DNA from 3 places in the Nocardia sp. NPDC003183 genome. Region 2 is predicted to be linked to each of the others. Evidence: riboswitches for the same ligand, from Rfam matches in the RefSeq annotation. Region 2 holds a riboswitch; each other region holds the start of a gene.
What was found. Region 2 has a riboswitch for S-adenosylmethionine ahead of ACWDXS_RS28415 (aminotransferase class V-fold PLP-dependent enzyme). Riboswitches for the same ligand answer to the same signal wherever they lie in the genome.
Positions count from the first base shown of each region.

Region 1 (6,384 bases), on a different contig from region 2:
GCGGTCGCGGATGGCCTTGGGCACCTCGGCGGCGATCGCGTCGACCTTGGCGGCGCGCACCCTGCCCTCCTGGGCGGGGGACAGGTCGTAGGTGATCGCACCGGCCTGCACGGTGTCGGCGGCCTCGGGCTCGGCGGTGCAGCCTGCCGTCAACAGCGTAGCCGCCGCGACGATGCCGATCAGAGTGGAGAGCTTCATCAGTGTCGAAACCTGTTCGTGGGAAGGGATGTTCAGCGGACGCGGGACAGGAACGCCTGCGTGCGCGGGTGTTCGGGGTGATCGAGAACGCTGGCGGCCTCGCCCTGCTCGACGATCACGCCCTCGTCGAGGAACACGACCGTGTCGGCGACCTCGCGGGCGAAACCGATCTCGTGGGTGACGATCACCAGCGCGGTGCCGCTGTGTGCGAGATCGCGGATCACCGCGAGGACCTCGCCGACCAGCTCCGGGTCGAGTGCGGAGGTGGGTTCGTCGAACAGGATCAGCCGTGGTTTCAAGGCCAGGGCCCGTGCGATGGCCACGCGCTGCTGCTGACCACCGGACAGACGCCGGGGGTAGGCGTCGACGAAATCGGCCAGGCCCACCCGTTCCAAAAGCTGTGTCGCCTCGGCGATCACCTCGCCGCGCGGACGGTGCTGCGCCGAGACCGGGGCGAGCACCACGTTGTCGAGCACCGTGAGATGCGGGAACAGATTGAACTGCTGGAACACGAAGCCGATGCGGCTGCGCTGGGCGCGCACCGCGTGGTCGGGCAGCGAACGCAGGGTATTGCCGCGTTGGCGGTAGCCGATCAGCTCACCGTCGATGTGTACGGTGCCCGCGTCCTGTGCTTCCAGATGGTTGAGCACCCGCAGCAGTGTGGACTTGCCGGAGCCGGACGGCCCGATCAGCGCGACCACCTCACCGGCGCGTACGGCCAGATCCACGCCACGCAGTACCTCGGTGCCGCTGTAGGACTTGCGGATTCCGCGCGCCAGCACCGCTGCGGTCATCGGGTTGCTCCTCGGGGTGCGGCCGCACCGGCGGCGATCTCGGTGACCTTGGCGCGGACCCGCTGCCACGGTGTCGGCGGCAGCTCACGCTGCGCGCCCTTGGCGTAGTGCCGTTCGATGTAGTACTGCAGGATCGACAGCGCCGTGGTGAGCACGATGTACCAGACGGTCGCCACCATCAGCAGCGGCACCACCCGGCCGTTGCGGCCGAAGATCACCTGTACCTGGTAGAACAGCTCGGCGATCGCCATCACCGACACGATCGAGGTGCCCTTGAACAGGCTGATCACCTCATTGGCCGCGTTCGGCAGAATCGAGCGCATCGCCTGCGGCAACACGATCGTGCGGAACTGGCGCCAGCGTGGAATCCCCAGCGCCGCCGCCGCTTCGAGCTGACCGTCGTCGACGGCGAGCAGACCCGCGCGGATCAGTTCGGCCGAATACGCCGCCTGATGCAGGGCCAGCCCGATCACCGCCGCGGTGAAACCGCTGATCACACCATTGACATCGAACTCGTAGAAGCCGGGGCCGAACGGAATGCCCACGGACAGGCGGGGATACAGGTAGGCGATGTTGAACCAGAACAGCAGCTGCACGATCAGCGGGATCGAACGGAAAGCCCAGATGTAGGTCCAGGCGATCACCCGCAGCACGGGATTGTTCGACACCCGCCCGATCGCCAGCAGCGTGCCGATCGCGAAACCGAGGGCGGTGCCCCACAGGGTGAGCTCGATGGTCACCCGGAGTGCGGCCAGCACCGACTTCGCGGTGAAGTACTGGGCGAAAGTGCCCCAGTCCCAACCCGGATTGGTGATCAGGCCGTGCGCGAACTGGGCCACCAGCAGTAGAGCGATCGCCGCGACGGCCCAGCGCCACGGGTGCCACGACCCGGCGATCCGGGGCAGGTCGTCGATGGGCGCCTTGTCGGCGGGGAGAGCGTCGCCGGGCGGTGCGGGCGCGGTCTCGGCGCCGGATACGGCAGACGCGGTCATGGGAATCCTTCGGAAAACAGTGGAACGAGGCACAGTGACCTCCACCCGGCCAGCAACGGGTTCGCGATCTGGCGGCGCTCAGGCCGGACAGGTGGACAGCACGAAAATCTCCTCCATCGAACCCGGCAGAAGCACCCACACCCCGAAACGGGCGGGTTGCTGCGACGTCGTAGAGCCAGGTCTCTCGGTCGCTCTGGATGGTTGTGCCCGGCCGTCGTGGCCCGAGCTGAATCAGCATGTGGCATATGCACTAGTGCGCGCAACGATAGAAATCAACGTGAGCGCAGAGGTTGGAACCGATCGTGGGCACCGGCATAATTGCCCCGGTTCGGCGCGGTAGGTGATTCGCGCGCGGGCGCGGGCGCAGGGGTCTGGGCGAACGCGTCCGGGCATAGGGATCCTGCGGACGCGTCGTTGGGTCCGGTGCCGAGAAGGGGGCGGACACCGGGCCGCGGCGGCGGGTTCGCTGCGAGATTGCGACGCGCCGAACGGCCGGTGACTTCACCTGTCCGGATTCACCCACCGCACGCGGTAGCGTCGGCCTTCTCTGCGTCGATGAGGAGTTTCGCCGTGATCGTTGCACGTCGTTCCGCCACACTGACCTCGCTGACGGCCTGCGCCGCCGCGCTACTGCTGGCCGCGCCGCTGGCCGCCGCCGAACCGGCCGCACCGGTGACGCCCGCTGTCACCCGGGATGCGCCGGCTGTTCGGCCATCGGCGGGCCCGGGTGATCTGCTCGGCGCCTACCAAACCGTCGTCGAGACGCTGAAATCCCTGGGTATCCAGCCGTTCCTGTACCCCACGGTCGCCGCGAACTGCACCGGTGACGGCGCGGGTCTCGTGCCTGCCGTCGCGGGCGCGGTCCCTGGGCCGTGGCCGGCGAACACCCTCCCGATCCCGGGCATCGACCTGTCGGCCGTGAAGTCCGGCCAGACCCTGTTCACCTTCCTGCCCTACGGCCTCGCCCCCGACACCGCTGCGACGAAAACCTCCGGTATGCAGGTGGCCTGGCTCAATATCAGCACCGGTCGCGGCGGCATGGCTTCGATGGGCTCGATCGCCGACATCGTTCGCGCCATGGTCCCGCCCGAGGTTCCCGCCGAACTGCGTCCCCTCGCCGAAACCGCCATCCGTGACTTCCTCTTCGCCGCCATCCCTGTCGGCGGCGTTCGCGCTGTCCCCGTAGACACCGGCCGCGGTACCGTCCTGGCCGCCGTCTTCGGCACCACCGACAATGCGGGCAGGTCTTGCTTCTTCTTTCCCACCATCGGCATTACCGAGGTCGCCTGAAACTCGCGGGTCGGCGTCAGGCTCGGCATCGCCCAGTACTGGATCGTCCGCACGGTCGACGACGACGGACCGGTGTCCTCCATCGAGCAACTGCGTCTCACTTCGGACGGCAGGTACGTCACCGAGCGAATCGGGCTACGGGGTCAGGACCTTGTCACCGCAATCGACCTGGTCAAGGTCGAAATCGCCTGGGCAGATCTGGATCTGGACATCGAACAGTCGTCGACCGCCGGAGTGGCGACGGAGGCGGTGGTCATGCCAGGCGGGTAACGGCGTCGCCGGGCGTCACCAAAGGTCGCTGTTTCCAGCGGAGGCGGCCGGTGCGGTGGCGGTGGTGGGAGCGGGTCCAGAGAACGAGGTAGTGGGCTACCGAGAGGGGGTGGGCCAGGGCTGAGGTGAGGTCGGTGGCTGTTGGGGGGCGGCGGGTTTCGATGGTGCGGGCGGTCAGACGGCTTGTGACGGCGGCCAGGTAGCCGAGTAGGCCTGCTCGGCGGGTTCGGGTGCGGCCGAAGATCGCGGCCAGTGGGGGGATCCAATAGGCGAGGGCGGCGAGGATTCCGATGGCTGCGCCGGTGTCACGGCGGCCGCCGTAGGCCGACCACAGCCAGCGGGTGTAGCCGTCGGTGAGTTCTGTGGTGCCGGTGTACATTCGGGTGCTCGCGGCGGGGCCCGCGGTCACCAGGGCGGTGCGATGGCCTGCTCGGCGGATGGCGCGGGCCAGGTCCAGGTCCTCGGTGGCGCTGGCTGCTACGGCCGCGTGGCCGCCGCCGGCGCGGTAGGCCGCGGCGTCGACGGCGAGGAACTGGCCGCACGCTACGGCGGTGGACGGGCGCAGGCTGTGATTGGCGGGCCCGACGGGCAGGGTCGAGGCCCACGACCAGGCCAGCAGGGGCTGGATGAGGCGCTCGGCGGTCGAACCGGTGTCCTGTCTCGGCCAGGCCGAGACCAGACCTGCTCCGCGCCTGCGCAATTCGGTCACCGCCGCGGCGATCGCATGGGGGGCCAGGCGGACGTCCGCGTCGATGAAGACCAGGGCGGCCGCGTCGGTGCGGGCGGCCAGGCGCGCGCACGCGGCGGCCTTGCCGGTCCAGCCGGGGGCGGGGTGGGCGGCCGAGCGCAGGACGGTGAAGCGCTCGTCGTCGGCGATCGCGTCGAGTGCGGCTTCGTAGGTGCCGTCGGTGGACGCGTCGTCGAGAATCAGCACGCTCAGGCGGGGGACGCCGACCTGTGCGCGAAGGTCGGCGATCAGCGCGGGCAGGCGCTGCGACTCGTCGCGGGCGGGGACGCACACCGTGACCGGTTCGATCACGCCCGCGACCCCGCGCGGCAGGGTGCGCAAGGTGACCAGGTTGTAGGCGGCGGTGGCCGCGCCGAGCGCGGCCAGACCGGTGCCCGCCCAGGTCAGGTAGCGGGCAGCCGCGCTCATGTCAGCGGCCCAGTCTGCGACTGGAGATTTCGCGCCACATCTCCGAGGGGGAGAAACCGCCACGCGGTGCGTTCGGCGGGCCGGGGTTGCGGTCGCGGAACGCCAGGCCCGCGATCAGCGCGGCCACCGCGAGGGTGATGCCGCCGACGATGCCCGCCCAGCCCGCGAACGAGCGGGTGTTGGGGTCGGCGTACTTCACCTCGGCACGCAGGGTCGACACCTCGCCCGCGGGCAGCTTCCACGACACCGTGTTCTCACTGTCGGTGGTCTCCCGGGTGCCGTTGGTCTTGGCGACGCGGGCCGGGAACGCCACGGAGAACTGCACGTCCGAGCCGTGCGGCGGCACCGATTCCAGGTCGACCCGCCCGGTGAGACTCACCAGATCGCCGCTGCGCTGGAATTCGAGCGTGAACATGCCCTGGGTCTGATCCGACAGGCCACCGAGCTGGCCGACCTCGCCGAAGGACAGATCGTCGAAGAACACCTGGGTACCCATGTACCCGTCCTGGTTGTAGTTCTCCACCCGCACCTTCGCCGCCAGCTGCTCCGGCGCCTTCAGCTGCGGCCCCTTGTCTTCAGGCCCCGTCGGCACCACCGCGGCGACGATCCGCCCCGACACGCGATCGTTCGACGACACCCCCATCGACACCTGCACACGCAGGCACCCGGCGAGCGCGGGCACGAGCAATGCCAGCAGGACGGCAACGGCCGCGACGCGCCGCGCGGGCACGGAACGACGCGGCGAAGGAGCGGGCATGTCGGCGACGGGACTCGGCTGCACGGTTGACATCGTGCCAGGCTCAGGCCCGAGAGCCCACACGACGGGCCCAGCGCTCACCACCCACCCGTGCCGATCAGGCATTTTCGCCCCGAATCGGGGTGTGTCGCGGCGGGGCCTGCCCGCTCAGAACACGCGTCGCGCGGCCCGCGCACGCAGAAACAACGGGATTCCGAGCACACCGAGACCGAGGAATCCCCAGATCGCCGAGGCGGGAAGGCCGAGGAACACCGCGTGCGCGAGAGTCGAGCCGAGCCAGGTCCACCCGAACACCGCGACCGGGACCGCCACCGACGGGTCGCGCGGCGGCGGCAGGAAATGATCGAGCAGGGTGAGAATCACCGCCATGACCACGGCGACGAGCGCCCAGCCCAGGTAGTTGGTGTACGGGATCTCGGGGATGCCGGGCAGGCCCGCGTCGGTGACCGCCCAGGTCCATTGGCCGTCGGCCACCATCTGCGGATCGAGGAACAGATCCCAGCCGACCGCGCCGAGGACGAACAGTCCCACGCGCCCGGCATTCGACCCGCTGAGCAGTCGAGCGTCCGACGCGCTGTGTGCCCGCGCACGCACGGATCCGGACCGACCCGGGCGCCGCGTGATCGAGGCGCTCGAGGGGCGCTCGCGAGACACGAGCATGCCCGCGACGATCCAGATCGGGTACAGCCCGCCGGTCCACGCCAACGGCACCGCCAACGGGACATCGGCGAACGCGGGCCCGAGCCGATCGACGGCATAGGCGTAGCTGCCGAACGGGAATCCGGTCGCGGTGCCGACGATTTCGGCGGTGAGCCCCAGCCCGGACACGACGACGAAGAACCCGGCGGCCCACCGCAATCCACGAGTGGTCGCCGCGTGCAGCAGGGCGGTCGAGGCGGACAGCACCACGACCGCGACGGTGATCCG
Region 1 covers NZ_JBSFTG010000018.1:24,079-30,462, forward strand. Annotated here, with positions in the region: gene ACWDXS_RS31485 (ABC transporter substrate-binding protein) at 1-198, opposite strand, end outside; gene ACWDXS_RS31490 (amino acid ABC transporter ATP-binding protein) at 231-992, opposite strand; gene ACWDXS_RS31495 (amino acid ABC transporter permease) at 989-1,984, opposite strand; SAM riboswitch class I at 2,095-2,188, opposite strand; gene ACWDXS_RS31500 (hypothetical protein) at 2,555-3,274, shown strand; gene ACWDXS_RS31505 (hypothetical protein) at 3,347-3,544, shown strand; gene ACWDXS_RS31510 (glycosyltransferase family 2 protein) at 3,528-4,700, opposite strand; gene ACWDXS_RS31515 (LppM family (lipo)protein) at 4,702-5,457, opposite strand; gene ACWDXS_RS31520 (carotenoid biosynthesis protein) at 5,605-6,384, opposite strand, start outside.
Region 1: another riboswitch for S-adenosylmethionine. It lies ahead of ACWDXS_RS31495 (amino acid ABC transporter permease); the one in region 2 lies ahead of ACWDXS_RS28415 (aminotransferase class V-fold PLP-dependent enzyme).

Region 2 (6,384 bases):
CGTAAGTTGGGGGCGGTGGGCGATGTGCAACCTTCTGAGACCGGACTGGTAGTTCCCGATGATCTGAGCGGGATAACGGCTGAGCAGTATCGGGCCTCTATGCGGCACTATCCGGCCGGCGTCACGGTGGTGACGCTCGGAGCCGAGAGCGGACCGGTGGGGTTCACGGCCACCTCGTTCGCTTCCCTGTCGCTCGAACCGCCACTGGTGTCGTTCAACATCGCGCACACCTCATCGAGCATCGACGCGTTGCGAGCCGCGGACTCGGTGGTGATCCATTTCCTGGGCGAACACCAACAACACCTGGCCCACCGCTTCTCTCGGACCGCCGCCGACCGCTTCACCGACCGCGCCCTCTGGACCACCCTCGACACCGGCGAACCGGTCCTGCACGGCACCCCGATCTGGCTGCGCACCACCCTCCACAAACTCATCGACCTCGGCGACCACACCCTCGCCGTAGGCCTGGTCACCCGAGTCCACGACCAAACCGAAGAGTCCCCCTCCGCAGCCCCGTTGCTCTACTACAACGGCAAATACCACCGCCCCACCGCCCTCGACACCTGATCAGAGCGTCTGTGTAGGCCGGTGACCCACCTGCCACAGCTAGGTTGGTCCGATGAGCGAGGAATACGACTGGTCGTGGTTGCGCGCCGGTGTTCCGAGAATCGACCTGGACACGTATTTGGCGATGCCGGAAGACCTCGCTCGGGTAATCGAGGTCAAAGACGGCCTGCTGGTGCATCGCGACTCACCTTCGCCGAATCACATCGCCAGCGCCGACGTGATCAAACAGTCCCTGCGGGAAGCGATCCGGAAACGCGCCACCGGGCAGCCCTGCCTGAAGGCCAGCGGCGAACTGGACATGCTGGTCTCGGAGGTTCCCTTCAACTTCCGCCGCCCCGACGCCATTGTGTACCGCTGCATCGAAGACCCCCGCGACAAGTGGAAAACCAAGCCGACAGCAGGCGACACCCTGCTGGTCGTCGAAGTGGTATCACCGGCGACGGTTACCGCCGATTGTGTGGATAAACGAGCGGAATACGCCCGCCTGGGAATCGAGCAGTACTGGATCGTCCGCATGGAGAACAACGACGGCCGCGTGAAGTCCATCGAAATCCTCCGTCTCAACACCGCGGGCGTCTACGTCTCCACCGAAACCCGCTTCCGATCCCACAGCCCCACCGCGATCGCGATCACCGATCCGCTCGACGTCACCATAACCTGGAACGCCCTCGACGCGGATCTCGACTGACCTGATCGGAAACTTGTCTCCATGAGTGAGTTTCGGGTGACCGGCATCTTCCCGGTCAGCTTCAGACCGGACCCGTTTGTCGTCGGCCACGCGATCGGCAATTTCGACGTCGGCGGCGCTGTCGAGCTTCGGCGGGCGGGCAAGGTCATCGCTCGAGGAGTCCTTCGAGCGTTCGAAATCCGTCGCTCCCCGAGAGGCGAACTCTCGTTCGCCTTCTCGGATGAGATTTCCCAGCACGTCAGCGTCGGGGACGTCGTTCGTTCGATGGATACCTGATTACCCCTACTCGCAGGCCACTCCATCCTTGTTCCGGTCGAGCTCTGGTCGGTAGCCGGGTTCACCGATGTGGATCGGGGCGGCACCGGCAGCCCTGGCTGCGTCACAGTTCTTGTAATAGGCGCTGGCGGGCGCCGGCGCTTCGGGCTCCGGGACGGCTGCCACCCGCGGGGCGGGGAGGTCGACGGTGGTGGTCGGCGCGGGGACGATGACCGGCGGTGGAGCCGGCGCCGCGATCGTGGTGGTGGGTGCGATGGGTGCCGGCGGGAGATCGATCGTGGTGGTCGGGGCGGCGGACGTCGTGGTGGTCGGGGCGGCGGTGGTCGTCGACGGCTTTGCCGTGGTCGATGATGCGACGACGCGGGTGGTCGAGGTGGGTGATGTCCGCGCGGCCGGTGAGGGGTTGTCGTCACTGAGACCGGCGACGACCGAGAGACCGAGCACGCCGGCGACTCCGATCCCGGCCAGCAACGGCCAACGCCGCTTCTTTTCGGGTCGGCGGGGCGGACGAGCCCACGGGTCGGGCGGCTGAGTCGGTCGAGTCACGGTGTCCCCTTTGATTGTCGGGCAATCTCGGGGGCTTCATCGCGACGGGTTCGACAGGCGTTACCCAGCTGAGAGGCAGTCCAAACCTGGAATTTCCGAGAAGCGGTCCGTCGGGTTCTCGGACGGATACCACTCGACGGAAAACGAATATCGGCCGCCGAGAGCAGGTCTCGACGGCCGACGTTCGGCGAATCTCGCCTGTGACGAGTTCAGCCGATCAGGCAGGGGGCGGCGCCTTCGGGGGAAGAGGCGCTGAGGGGACGGGTTTCGGGGGTCGGGTTCCAGTGCCCGTCGGTGGCGGCGTAATTCCAGGCGGGGCCTTGGCTGACCAGGGTGGCTACCGCGCTGATCAAGCGGTCTACATCGGCGGCGGTGGTGCCGAGGCCGATGCTGGCTCGGAGGGCGGCGTCGAGGCCGAGGCTCGCGAGGAGGGGGTGCGCGCAGAAGCGGCCGTCGCGCACGCCGATGGCGTGTTCGGCGGAGAGGTACGCGGCGACTTTGCCAGGGGCGATATCGGCGATCGTGAAGGCGACGATGCCCACACAGTCGGGGCTGTCGGACCAGATACCGACCAGGTCGACGCCGGGGATCGCGGACAGGCCGTCACGCAGCCGGTCGGCCAGAAAGCGCTCGTGCGCGACGAGTTCGGTGGGATCGATGGCAGCCAGCGCATCGCAGGCAGCAGCAATAGCGGCCGCGCCGAGGACGTTCGGCGAACCGGCTTCGTGCCGCTGCGGCGCGCACGCCCATTCGACCTCTGTCACACCGACATTGCGCACCGCACCACCACCGGCCAGGTAGGGCTCACCCTCGTCCAGCCAGTCGCGCCGGCCGACGAGCACACCCGAACCGAACGGCGCGTACAGCTTGTGCCCGGAGAAGGCGAGGTAGTCGATCCCGGTTTCGCGCAGGGAGATCCGGCGATGCGGAGCCAGCTGCGCGGCGTCGACGAGGATGCGCGCACCACAGAGGTGGGCGATGGTCGCGAGCCGTTCCAGCGGCAGCACCTCACCGGTGACGTTGGACGCGCCGGTCACCGCGAGCAGCGCGGCAGGCTTGCTGCACAGCTCGGCGACGACACGCTGAATCGTCTCCTCGACTGTGGCGGCGGCCCGCACGACGCGACGACCGTGCTTCGCCCACGGCAGGAAGTTGGCGTGGTGCTCGATATCGAGTACCACGGTCTCCCCCGGCACGCACCCGGCCAGCAGGTTCAGCGAATCGGTGGTGTTGCGCGTGAACACCACGACCTGGTCGTCGTCGGCGTCGAGGAACCGGGCAACGGACCCCCGCGAGGCCTCGTAGCACTCGGTGGAGATCCGCGAGGCGTATCCCGCGCCCCGGTGCACGCTGGCGTAGAACGGCAGCAACTGCGAAATCCGGTCGGTGACCTGCTTCAACGCCGGCGCACTCGCCGCGTAGTCGAAGTTGGCGTAGGAGCTGGTACCGCCCTGAACGAGCGGAACCTGCAGGTCGGCACCGGAAACGGCGGCGATGGCACAGGTGGGGTCGATTACAGCAGTCATGACGAAATCCCGTCGGCTCAGGGACCCGCTCCTGAAGAGGTGGCCCGCGCTTGCCGCGCCCAATTCGGACGTCAGCCTGGTCGTCACCCGGAGCACCCCACCGCGGAGGAGGGTTGCCGACCAGCAAGCCGGGGCTGAACGCTGGTACTCGTGACCTGCAACGAGAGTGACAGACGACCACCGGACCTGTCAACCACCGATCGCCGGCGCGCTCGGAGCCGACCCCGGCCACGCACGAGATCTCCCGGTTCGGCGCGGCGGTCGGACCGTCGCGACCCGCAGCGGGAAATCGGTTGTCCACGTGCGCTTTCCTTTGCGACACTCCGGTGATGCCTGCCTTCGCCGATTTCGACCGACGCCACTACCCCACCGTCGATGTCGCCACCGGCTACGACGGCTGGGCCGACACCTACGAGCGCACCGTGATGGACGAGATGGACTCGGCGCTGCTGGATCGGCTTCGTCGCCCGGATTGGGCGGGAGTGCGCCAGGCGGTCGACCTGGGTTGCGGGACGGGGCGAACCGGCGCGTGGTTGCGCAGCCGCAGTAGCGCCGAGATCGACGGCGTCGATCTGAGCGCGGGAATGCTGGCCCGTGCCCGCGTACGCGGTGTACACCGCACACTCACCAAGGCCGACGTGTGTGCCACCGAATTACCCAGCAGCACTTACGATCTCGTGATCTCCTCGCTGATCGACGAACACCTGCCGGACCTGCGCCCGTTCTACACCGAGGCCGCGCGGCTGGCTGTCCCAGGAGCCACGTTCGCCCACGTCAGCTACCACCCACAGTTCATGATGGTCACCGGAATGCCGACGCACTACACCCCGGCTGGGGGCGATCCGATCGCGATCAGCACCCACCTGCACCTGCTGAGCGAGCACATCACCGCGGGCACCGACGCGGGCTGGGTCCTCACCGAAGCGGCCGAGGCCCTGGTGGACGACGCCTGGCTCGCGGCGAAACCCAAATGGGCCGACCTGCGCGGCCACCCGTTCACCATGGCGCTGGTCTGGACGCTCGGCATCGCATAGGCACCGAGCCGCACGCTTCGAGGCACGCCCGACGCGAAGGGAATCGCCCATGAGGGGGCGTGGCGGAACTAGCATCCGACGAAGGGAATCGCTGCGCTGAGGGCTCGGCAGATCAATGTGGCGCTGCGGGTGGGGTCCGATGTCAAACCGGTACACAAGGGGTGAACTTTGCCCGTGATGGACGCCGTACGATCGAGTGAAGCGAAAATAGTCCACGTAGTTGATCGGAAGAAGACCATGTCACACGCCTTGAGCTCCACTTCGGCGGACGTGAGCGCCGATCTACCCGACGAATTCGTCCACCTGGCCAGGTTGGCGCTCGCCGGGCGCGAGCAGGACGTCGCGATGTTCGTGCGCCGGGCCGCGCGCCGCCACCGGCATGCCAGTCCCGAACTGGCCGATGCGCTGATCGCCCTGCTGCGCCAGAACCCCACGCGCGCCAATCCCCTACGCGCGGAAGTGGATACGCCGATTCCGGTCGACGGCGACAGCCGACTGCCGCTGCTGCGGGTGATCCCGCCCGGTTCCACCGCCGAAGTGCCGATCCTGGCCGCCGAAACCTATGACGTGCTCACCCAGATCGTCGACGAACGCAGGCAGGCCGACCGGCTGGCCGCCGCCGATCTGACTCCGGCCGGCAGCTTGCTGTTCGTCGGTCCGCCCGGTGTCGGCAAGACGATGGCCGCGGCCTGGCTGGCCCACCAACTGTCGCTGCCGCTGGTGGTCCTGGACTTGGCGACCATCATGAGCAGCCTGCTCGGCAAGACCGGCACCAACCTGCGCCATGCCATCGACTACGCCAAGCAGCGGCCGTGCGTTCTGCTGCTCGACGAGCTCGATGCCATCGCCAAGCGTCGCGACGACGATCGCGATGTGGGCGAGTTGAAGCGACTGGTGACGGTGCTGCTCCAGCAGATCGACGACTGGCCGACCGGCGGGGGCCTGGTCATCGGCGCGACCAACCACGCCGATCTGCTGGATCCGGCCGTGTGGCGGCGCTTCGATGTGAGCGTGGAGTTCGCGCTGCCCGAGGCCGAGCAACGCTGCGAGGCGATTCGCCGATTCGCCGGGCAGCCACTGCCCGACGGCGCGGTGGACGCGGTGGCGCTGGCATCGAAGGGCTTGTCGTTCAACGATATCGAGCGCGCGATGTTGCGATTGCGCAGGCGTTGCGTGCTCGAGGACCAGCTACTGCCCGGGCTGATGGCCGAGCATTCCGCGCGACTGGCAGCTGAACTTCCCAAAACGGATCGGTTACGGCTGGCACAGACGCTGACGGGCGTGTCAGGCTTGTCTCAGCGCCAGATCAGCGCGCTGACGGGGGTGTCGCGCGACACCATTCGTGGTTTCACGCATCGACGGGAATAACGTGGCAGCTGGGGGGATTCACCGGTGGCGGGACCGCGATTTCTGATCGGCTTCGGTGAGCGACTCACCGCGCCCATCTCTCCCAGCAGATCGGGCGGCTCGCCGCAGTCCCCGTACACGGTGGCGCAGGCGCGAGCCCGACTCGCGCCGATGCTCAGCGCGGCCACCTCGAGTGCGGACGCGTTGCCGAAGACGGCCTGCCCGGAGGACGAGACGGTCACGGCGGTCACTCTGCATCCGCAGTACCTGTCCAAAAGTGGTTATCCCACACGACTTCTCACATCGATGCAGTTGGATCCACTGGGCAGCAGGCCGGTGGCGATCGCGCCGGAGCACGGCCGACCACGGGCGAGCACCCTGCTGTTCCTGGCGACGACCC
Region 2 covers NZ_JBSFTG010000013.1:191,670-198,053, reverse strand. Annotated here, with positions in the region: gene ACWDXS_RS28435 (flavin reductase family protein) at 100-567, shown strand; gene ACWDXS_RS28430 (Uma2 family endonuclease) at 620-1,255, shown strand; gene ACWDXS_RS28425 (hypothetical protein) at 1,292-1,531, shown strand; gene ACWDXS_RS28420 (excalibur calcium-binding domain-containing protein) at 1,538-2,077, opposite strand; gene ACWDXS_RS28415 (aminotransferase class V-fold PLP-dependent enzyme) at 2,287-3,603, opposite strand; SAM riboswitch class IV at 3,645-3,759, opposite strand; gene ACWDXS_RS28410 (class I SAM-dependent DNA methyltransferase) at 3,933-4,637, shown strand; gene ACWDXS_RS28405 (AAA family ATPase) at 4,875-6,005, shown strand; gene ACWDXS_RS28400 (S8 family peptidase) at 6,030-6,384, shown strand, end outside.

Region 3 (6,384 bases), on a different contig from region 2:
CCAGCAGTTCGGCGTAGAACTGCGGCTCGATCGCGCCGACGGCCATGTACTTGCCGTCGGAGGTCTCATAGGTGTCGTAGAAGGCCATGCCGGTATCGAGCAGGTTGGTGCCGCGCTCGTCGGACCACAGGCCGACCCCGCGCATACCCCAGATCATGTGCGAAAGGGCAAGCGCGCCATCGATCATCGCGGCGTCGATCACCTGGCCCTTGCCGGAATTCTGCCGCTCCACCAGCGCGGCGAGCACGCCGAACACCAGGAACATCGAGCCGCCACCGAAGTCGCCGACCATGTTCAGCGGCGGCACCGGCCGCTCGCCCTTGCGCCCGATGGCATTGAGCACACCGGTGAGCGAGATGTAGTTGATGTCGTGTCCCGCGCGATCGGCGAGCGGGCCGTGCTGGCCCCAGCCTGTCATCCGGCCGTACACCAGGCGCGGGTTGCGGGCCAGCGCCTCGTCGGGTCCGAGGCCCATGCGCTCGGTGACGCCGGGGCGGAAGCCCTCGAGCAGCACGTCGGCCTTCTCGACCAGGTCGAGGATCTTGGCGACGTCGGCGGGGTCCTTCAGATTCGCCTCGACGATCGTTCGCCCGCGCCACTGGGGGCGTTCCATGAAGCCGGGCAGCTGGTTCGGGCGCTGCACGCGCACCACGTCGGCCCCGAGGTCGGCCAGCAGCAGCGCGGCGTGCGGACCTGGCCCGATGCCTGCCAACTCGATGACCTTGATGCCCGCAAGGGGCCCCTGCTTGGCGGTGGACTCCGTGCTCACGCGGTGACCTCAGTTCGTCGTCGAACGGTATTGACACTCCGACAATAGCGCTGGGGTGGCGGCTCGGGTAGAGCATGGGCGAGAATTCGCACGAGCGCGACTCGGCGTGGCAACGGGAGGACCCGATAGTGGGCGTGTGGGGTGAGGTCGTTGTCGGCCTTGTCATTCTGGTCGGCATCGTCGGCGTGATCGTACCGATTCTGCCGGGCGTGATCCTCATCTTCGCGGCAATCGCGGTGTGGGCGTTCATGACCGGCGGTACGACGGCCTGGACGGTGCTGGCGATCGCCACCGTCGCGCTGGCGCTCTCCGGCATCGTGAAGTACACCTGGCCGGGCAAGCGGATGCGCGAAGCCGGAGTGTCGAACCGTGCGCTGCTGGCCGGTGCGGTGCTCGGCATCGCCGGCTTCTTCGTGATCCCGATCGTCGGCCTGTTCATCGGCTTCGTGCTCGGTGTGTACCTGGCCGAGCTGTACCGCTTGAAGACCAACGACCTGGCCTGGCCCGCGACCGTGCACGCGCTCAAGGGCGTCGGCTTGTCGATGCTGGTCGAGTTGTTCGGCGCGCTGATCGCGTCCGGTGTGTGGCTCACCGGCGCGATCATCAGCTGACTACTCGATGATCGGCAGCGGACGGGTGTGGTCGTCCGCGCCGGGGAGCTGATTGCGCGGGATCGGGATAGTCGGATTCTCGGTGCGGGGTAGCGGCTCGGATTTCGGGCGACGCACCGCGGGCAGCCGGTAGAACTCGCGGGCATTGTCCTCGAGCACCGCGTGGATATCGGAGCCGACCACCTGCGAGATCAGGTCCACATCGCGCTCCTCGAACGGCCTGCCTGCGCGCGTGCCGGGCAGATCGCTGCCGAACATCAGCGCACCCGGGTTGACGGTGTGGATGCGTCGCAGCGTCTCGGCCACATCCATCTCGACCCGGCCGAACCCGGTCGCCTTCACCCTGGCGCCGCGGTCCACCAGGTCGAGCAGGTACGGCAGACCCTCGTCGGACATGCCGAGATGGTCGATCGAGAGCGCGGGCAGCTTCGAGATCACCGGTTGCAGCGAGGCCAGCATCTGACCGTCGATGTAGAGCTCCACGTGCCAGCCCGCCAGTTCGTGGGCGCGCAACGCCTGCAATGTCATCTCGGTGATGTCGGCGGCGGCGCGCTTGAGGTTGAACCGCAGGGCGCGTACGCCTGCCCGGTTCAGCGCGAGGATCTCGTCGTCGGTGGCGTCGAGATCGAGCCGGGTCACGCCGACCCAGTCGGGACCGAGCGCGGCCAGTGCTGCCTTCAGGTACGTCTGATCAGCGCCTTGGAAAGACGCGCTGACAACAGCACCGCCGCGAACATCGAAGTGCGCCATACGCTTTCGATAGTCATCGATCACGTAGGGCTCGGGGAGATAGCCTTCGTTCTCGATCAGCGGAAACCGCGGATCGATGATGTGGACGTGGGCATCGAACACCAGTACAGAATGCCTTATCTCTGCGGCGCGAGCGCGCTCAACGTCGCGCCCCCACTAGGACGGGACCACTGAAACCCCGAGTTCTGCCATGACAGCACACCCAACTCCCGCACATCCCGACCCCGAGGAGGGATCGGCGGGCCATTCAGGGCCGCGAACACGCGCGCGCCAGCGCGCCGAAAACTCAGGCCTTGTTCGGCTCGGAGGCGCGCAGCATGTCCTCGCGCTCCACGACCTTCACGCGCTCACGGCCTTCGGGCTCGCCGAGGGCGCGCTCGTGGGCGTCGAGGCGGTACCAGCCCGCCCAGGTGGTGAACGGGATGCCCTTGCCCTCGAGGAACTCGGTGACGGCGTCGAGCTCGGGCTTCGGCGCGGGGGCGAAGGCCTTGGCGTCGTCGAGCAGGCAGGCGATGGTCTCGTTGGCGTCGCCCTTGGTGTGGCCGATGAGGCCGACCGGGCCGCGCTTGATCCAGCCGGTCACGTAGGTGGCGGGCATGAATCGGGCGTCACCTTCGGCGGTGTCGTCGGCGATCACGCGGCCGGCCTCGTTGGGCACCGTGCCCGCCTGATCGTCGAACGGCAGCTGGGTGACGTTCTGCGAGAGGTAGCCCACGGCGCGGTACACGGCCTGGATGTCCCAGTCGGTGAAGTTGCCGGTGCCCTTGACGTTGCCGGTGCCGTCGAGCTGGGTGCGTTCGGTCTTCAGGCCGACGACCTTGCCGTCTGCGCCGAGGACCTCCGAGGGCGATTCGAAGAAGTGCAAAAACAGCTTGTGCGGGCGGTCGCCGTGGTCGCGGATGGCCCACTGCTCCAAGGTGTTGGCGACCATGTCGACCTGCTTGGAGTTGCGGCGCGCGGCTTCGGAGCCCTCGTCGTAGTCGATGTCCTCGGGGTTGACGATGACCTCGATCGTCGGCGAGTGATCCAGTTCGCGCAGCTCGAGGGGCGTGAACTTGGCCTGCGCGGGACCACGACGACCGAACACGTGGACCTCGAGGGCCTTGTTGCCCTTGAGACCTTCGTAGACGTTCGGCGGGATCTCGGTCGGCAGCAGTTCGTCGCCGGTCTTGGCGAGCACGCGCGCGACGTCGAGGGCGACGTTGCCGACACCGAGCACGGCGACCTTCTCGGCGTCGAGGGGCCAGGAACGCGGGACGTCGGGGTGGCCGTCGTACCAGGACACGAAGTCCGCGGCGCCGTAGGAGCCGTCGAGGTCGATGCCGGGGATGGCCAGGGCGCGGTCGGCGTTGGCGCCGGTGGAGAAGATGACCGCGTCGTAGAACTGGCGCAGGTCGTCGAGGGTGATGTCGGTGCCGTAGTCGATGTTGCCGAGCAGGCGGACCTGGTCCTTGTCGAGGACCTTGTGCAGGGCGGTGATGATGCCCTTGATGCGCGGGTGGTCAGGGGCGACGCCGTAGCGGATCAGGCCGAAGGGCGCGGGCATACGCTCGTAGAGGTCGATGCTCACGTCGGCATCGGACTTCATCAACGCGTCGGCGGCGTAGATACCGGCCGGTCCCGCACCCACGATCGCAATGCGAAGTGGGCGAGTCGCTGCACTCTGTTCGGTCATTTCTACGCGCACCCTTTGGTCGAGAACTGATTTGACGGCGTCAACTTAGCTTAGGCTAAGTCGGACATCCGCTTACTGGCAGCTGCCATCGACGTCGGCAGCCGACCGCAATCAAGGCGATTCTAGCTGCGGCGTTGCAGCCACCCGGCGCGCGGTGTAGCTGCCCGCGCGGGTCTGTCAGGATTACAGCATGAACGAGGAGCAAACAGGCTCGGATGACCAGCCCGTAGTGGTGGATCAGACCGACAAGCGTTCCATCGTCCCGTTCGTCGCGGCCGCGGTGATCGCGATCATCGTGCTCATCGGCATCGTGGCGGGTGGACTGCTCTCACCCGCTGAGAAAAATGTCACAGAGGCGGACCGTCTCGCGGCCGCCGTCACCAACTATATCGACGCGCGCTCGCGCAGCGACCTCCGTCCGCCGACCGGTGTGGCCTGCCCCGGGTTCGACGAGGAGAAATCCGGCCTCGGCGAACAGCTCGGTGGCCCGAAATCCACTGTCACGATCGACGGCAAGGGTTTCGAGAACGCCACCGTCAACGGCGACCGCGCCAAGATCGACGCGGCGCTCGTGGTCAACGGCAACCCGGCGGCGAGCAACTGGAAACTGACCCGCGTCGACAGCGCGTGGCTGGTGTGTTCCTTCTGAATCGTTTGACACGATGACCGGTGCCGAGGCAATCTCAGATCGCAAGGTCATGAGTGCCAGCGTCAAGCCCCGGCTCGCTGGTCGGCAACCCTCCTCCGCGGTGGGGTGCTCCGGGTGACGACCTGGCCGTGTGTTCGGGGATTTCCGGCACGGCAAGAGCGGATTCACGCAGGAGGATCGACATGACTTACGCTGGCGACATCACCCCTGAGAAGGCGTGGGAGCTGCTCACCGAGCACCCCGGCGCCGTGCTGGTCGACGTGCGCACCGAAGGCGAGTGGGCACACATCGGCATTCCCGACACCAGTTCCATCGAACGCCCGGCCCACTTCATCGAGTGGGTCGACGGCACCGGCACCCGCAATCCCGAGTTCGGCGTGCAGCTCGAGAAGGCACTCGCCGGTCGCCCCGACGACGCACCCGTGGTGTTCCTGTGTCGCTCCGGTCAGCGTTCCGCGCACGCGGCGAACCTGGCGACCGCGGCGGGCGTGGCACCGTCCTACAACGTGCTCGACGGTTTCGAAGGTGGTCCCGACGCGTTCGGTCAGCGCGGCAGCACCGGTTGGCGCGCTGTCGGCCTGCCGTGGCGTCAGGCATAAGGAGAAAAGCATGATCACCGGTGGTTCGTTCGACAAGCCACTGCCCGAAGGCGTCGGTCCCGGCACGCTCGGCGTGCGCGGCGGTCTGCGCCGTTCCGGCTTCGACGAGACCTCCGAGGCGCTGTACCTGACCTCCGGTTTCGTCTACGAGAACGCCGAAGCCGCCGAGGCCGCGTTCACCGGCGACGTCGAGCACTTCGTCTACTCGCGTTTCGGCAACCCGACCGTGGCCATGTTCGAGGAGCGCATCCGCCTGCTCGACGGCGCCGAAGCGGCCTTCGCGACCGCGTCCGGCATGTCGGCGGTGTTCACCGCGCTCGGCGCCCTGCTGAAGGCGGGCGACCGTCTCGTCGCCGCCCGCAGCCTGTTCGGGTCCTGTTTCGTGGTCTGTAACGAGATCCTGCCGCGCTGGGGCATCGAAACCGTGTTCGTCGACGGTGACGACCTCGACCAGTGGGAGCAGGCCCTCTCCGTCCCCACCCAGGCCGTGTTCTTCGAGACCCCGGCCAACCCGATGCAGACCCTCGTCGATGTCCGCAAGGTCACCGAGCTCGCCCACGCCGCGGGCGCGAAGGTGGTGCTGGACAACGTCTTCGCCACCCCCCTGCTCCAGCGCGGTTTCGAACTCGGCGCCGACGTGGTGGTCTACTCCGGCACCAAACACATCGACGGCCAGGGCCGCGTCCTCGGCGGCGCCATCCTCGGTGCCCAGGACTACATCGACGGCCCCGTCAAAACCCTGATGCGCCACACCGGCCCTGCCCTGAGCCCCTTCAACGCCTGGACCTTGCTCAAGGGCCTGGAAACCATGCCGTTGCGCGTGCGCCACTCCACCGAGTCGGCCCTGCGGGTAGCCGAGTTCCTGGAGACCAAGGATTCGGTCGACTGGGTGAAATACCCCTTCCTGGAATCACATCCGCAACACGCACTGGCCAAAGAGCAGATGACCGGCGGCGGCACCGTAGTCACCTTCGCCCTCAACGGCGAAGACGGCAAGAAGCGAGCCTTCGAGGTCCTCAACCGCCTCCGCATCATCGACATCTCCAACAACCTCGGCGACGCCAAAACCATGATCACCCACCCCGCCACCACCACCCACCGAGCCATGGGCCCGGAGGGGCGTGCGTCAATCGGCTTGTCCGACGGGGTAGTTCGCATCTCGGTCGGTCTGGAAGACCTCGAAGATCTCCTCGGCGACCTCGACAACGCCCTGAGCTAGTTCGTCCGAACGTCCCGAGTCGGCCTGTCGCAACGATCCACGTTCGGCAGGTCGACGTCGGACTCGTGGATCGCCTACCGGACCGGGTCGTAGACCGCGAACCCCAGGTGGC
Region 3 covers NZ_JBSFTG010000006.1:221,822-228,205, reverse strand. Annotated here, with positions in the region: gene ACWDXS_RS20835 (CaiB/BaiF CoA transferase family protein) at 1-769, opposite strand, end outside; gene ACWDXS_RS20830 (DUF456 domain-containing protein) at 898-1,380, shown strand; gene ACWDXS_RS20825 (amidohydrolase family protein) at 1,381-2,232, opposite strand; gene ACWDXS_RS20820 (FAD-dependent oxidoreductase) at 2,417-3,805, opposite strand; gene ACWDXS_RS20815 (Rv0361 family membrane protein) at 3,996-4,454, shown strand; SAM riboswitch class IV at 4,500-4,619, shown strand; gene ACWDXS_RS20810 (rhodanese-like domain-containing protein) at 4,637-5,053, shown strand; gene ACWDXS_RS20805 (O-succinylhomoserine sulfhydrylase) at 5,064-6,272, shown strand; gene ACWDXS_RS20800 (PIN domain-containing protein) at 6,347-6,384, opposite strand, start outside.
Region 3: another riboswitch for S-adenosylmethionine. It lies ahead of ACWDXS_RS20810 (rhodanese-like domain-containing protein); the one in region 2 lies ahead of ACWDXS_RS28415 (aminotransferase class V-fold PLP-dependent enzyme).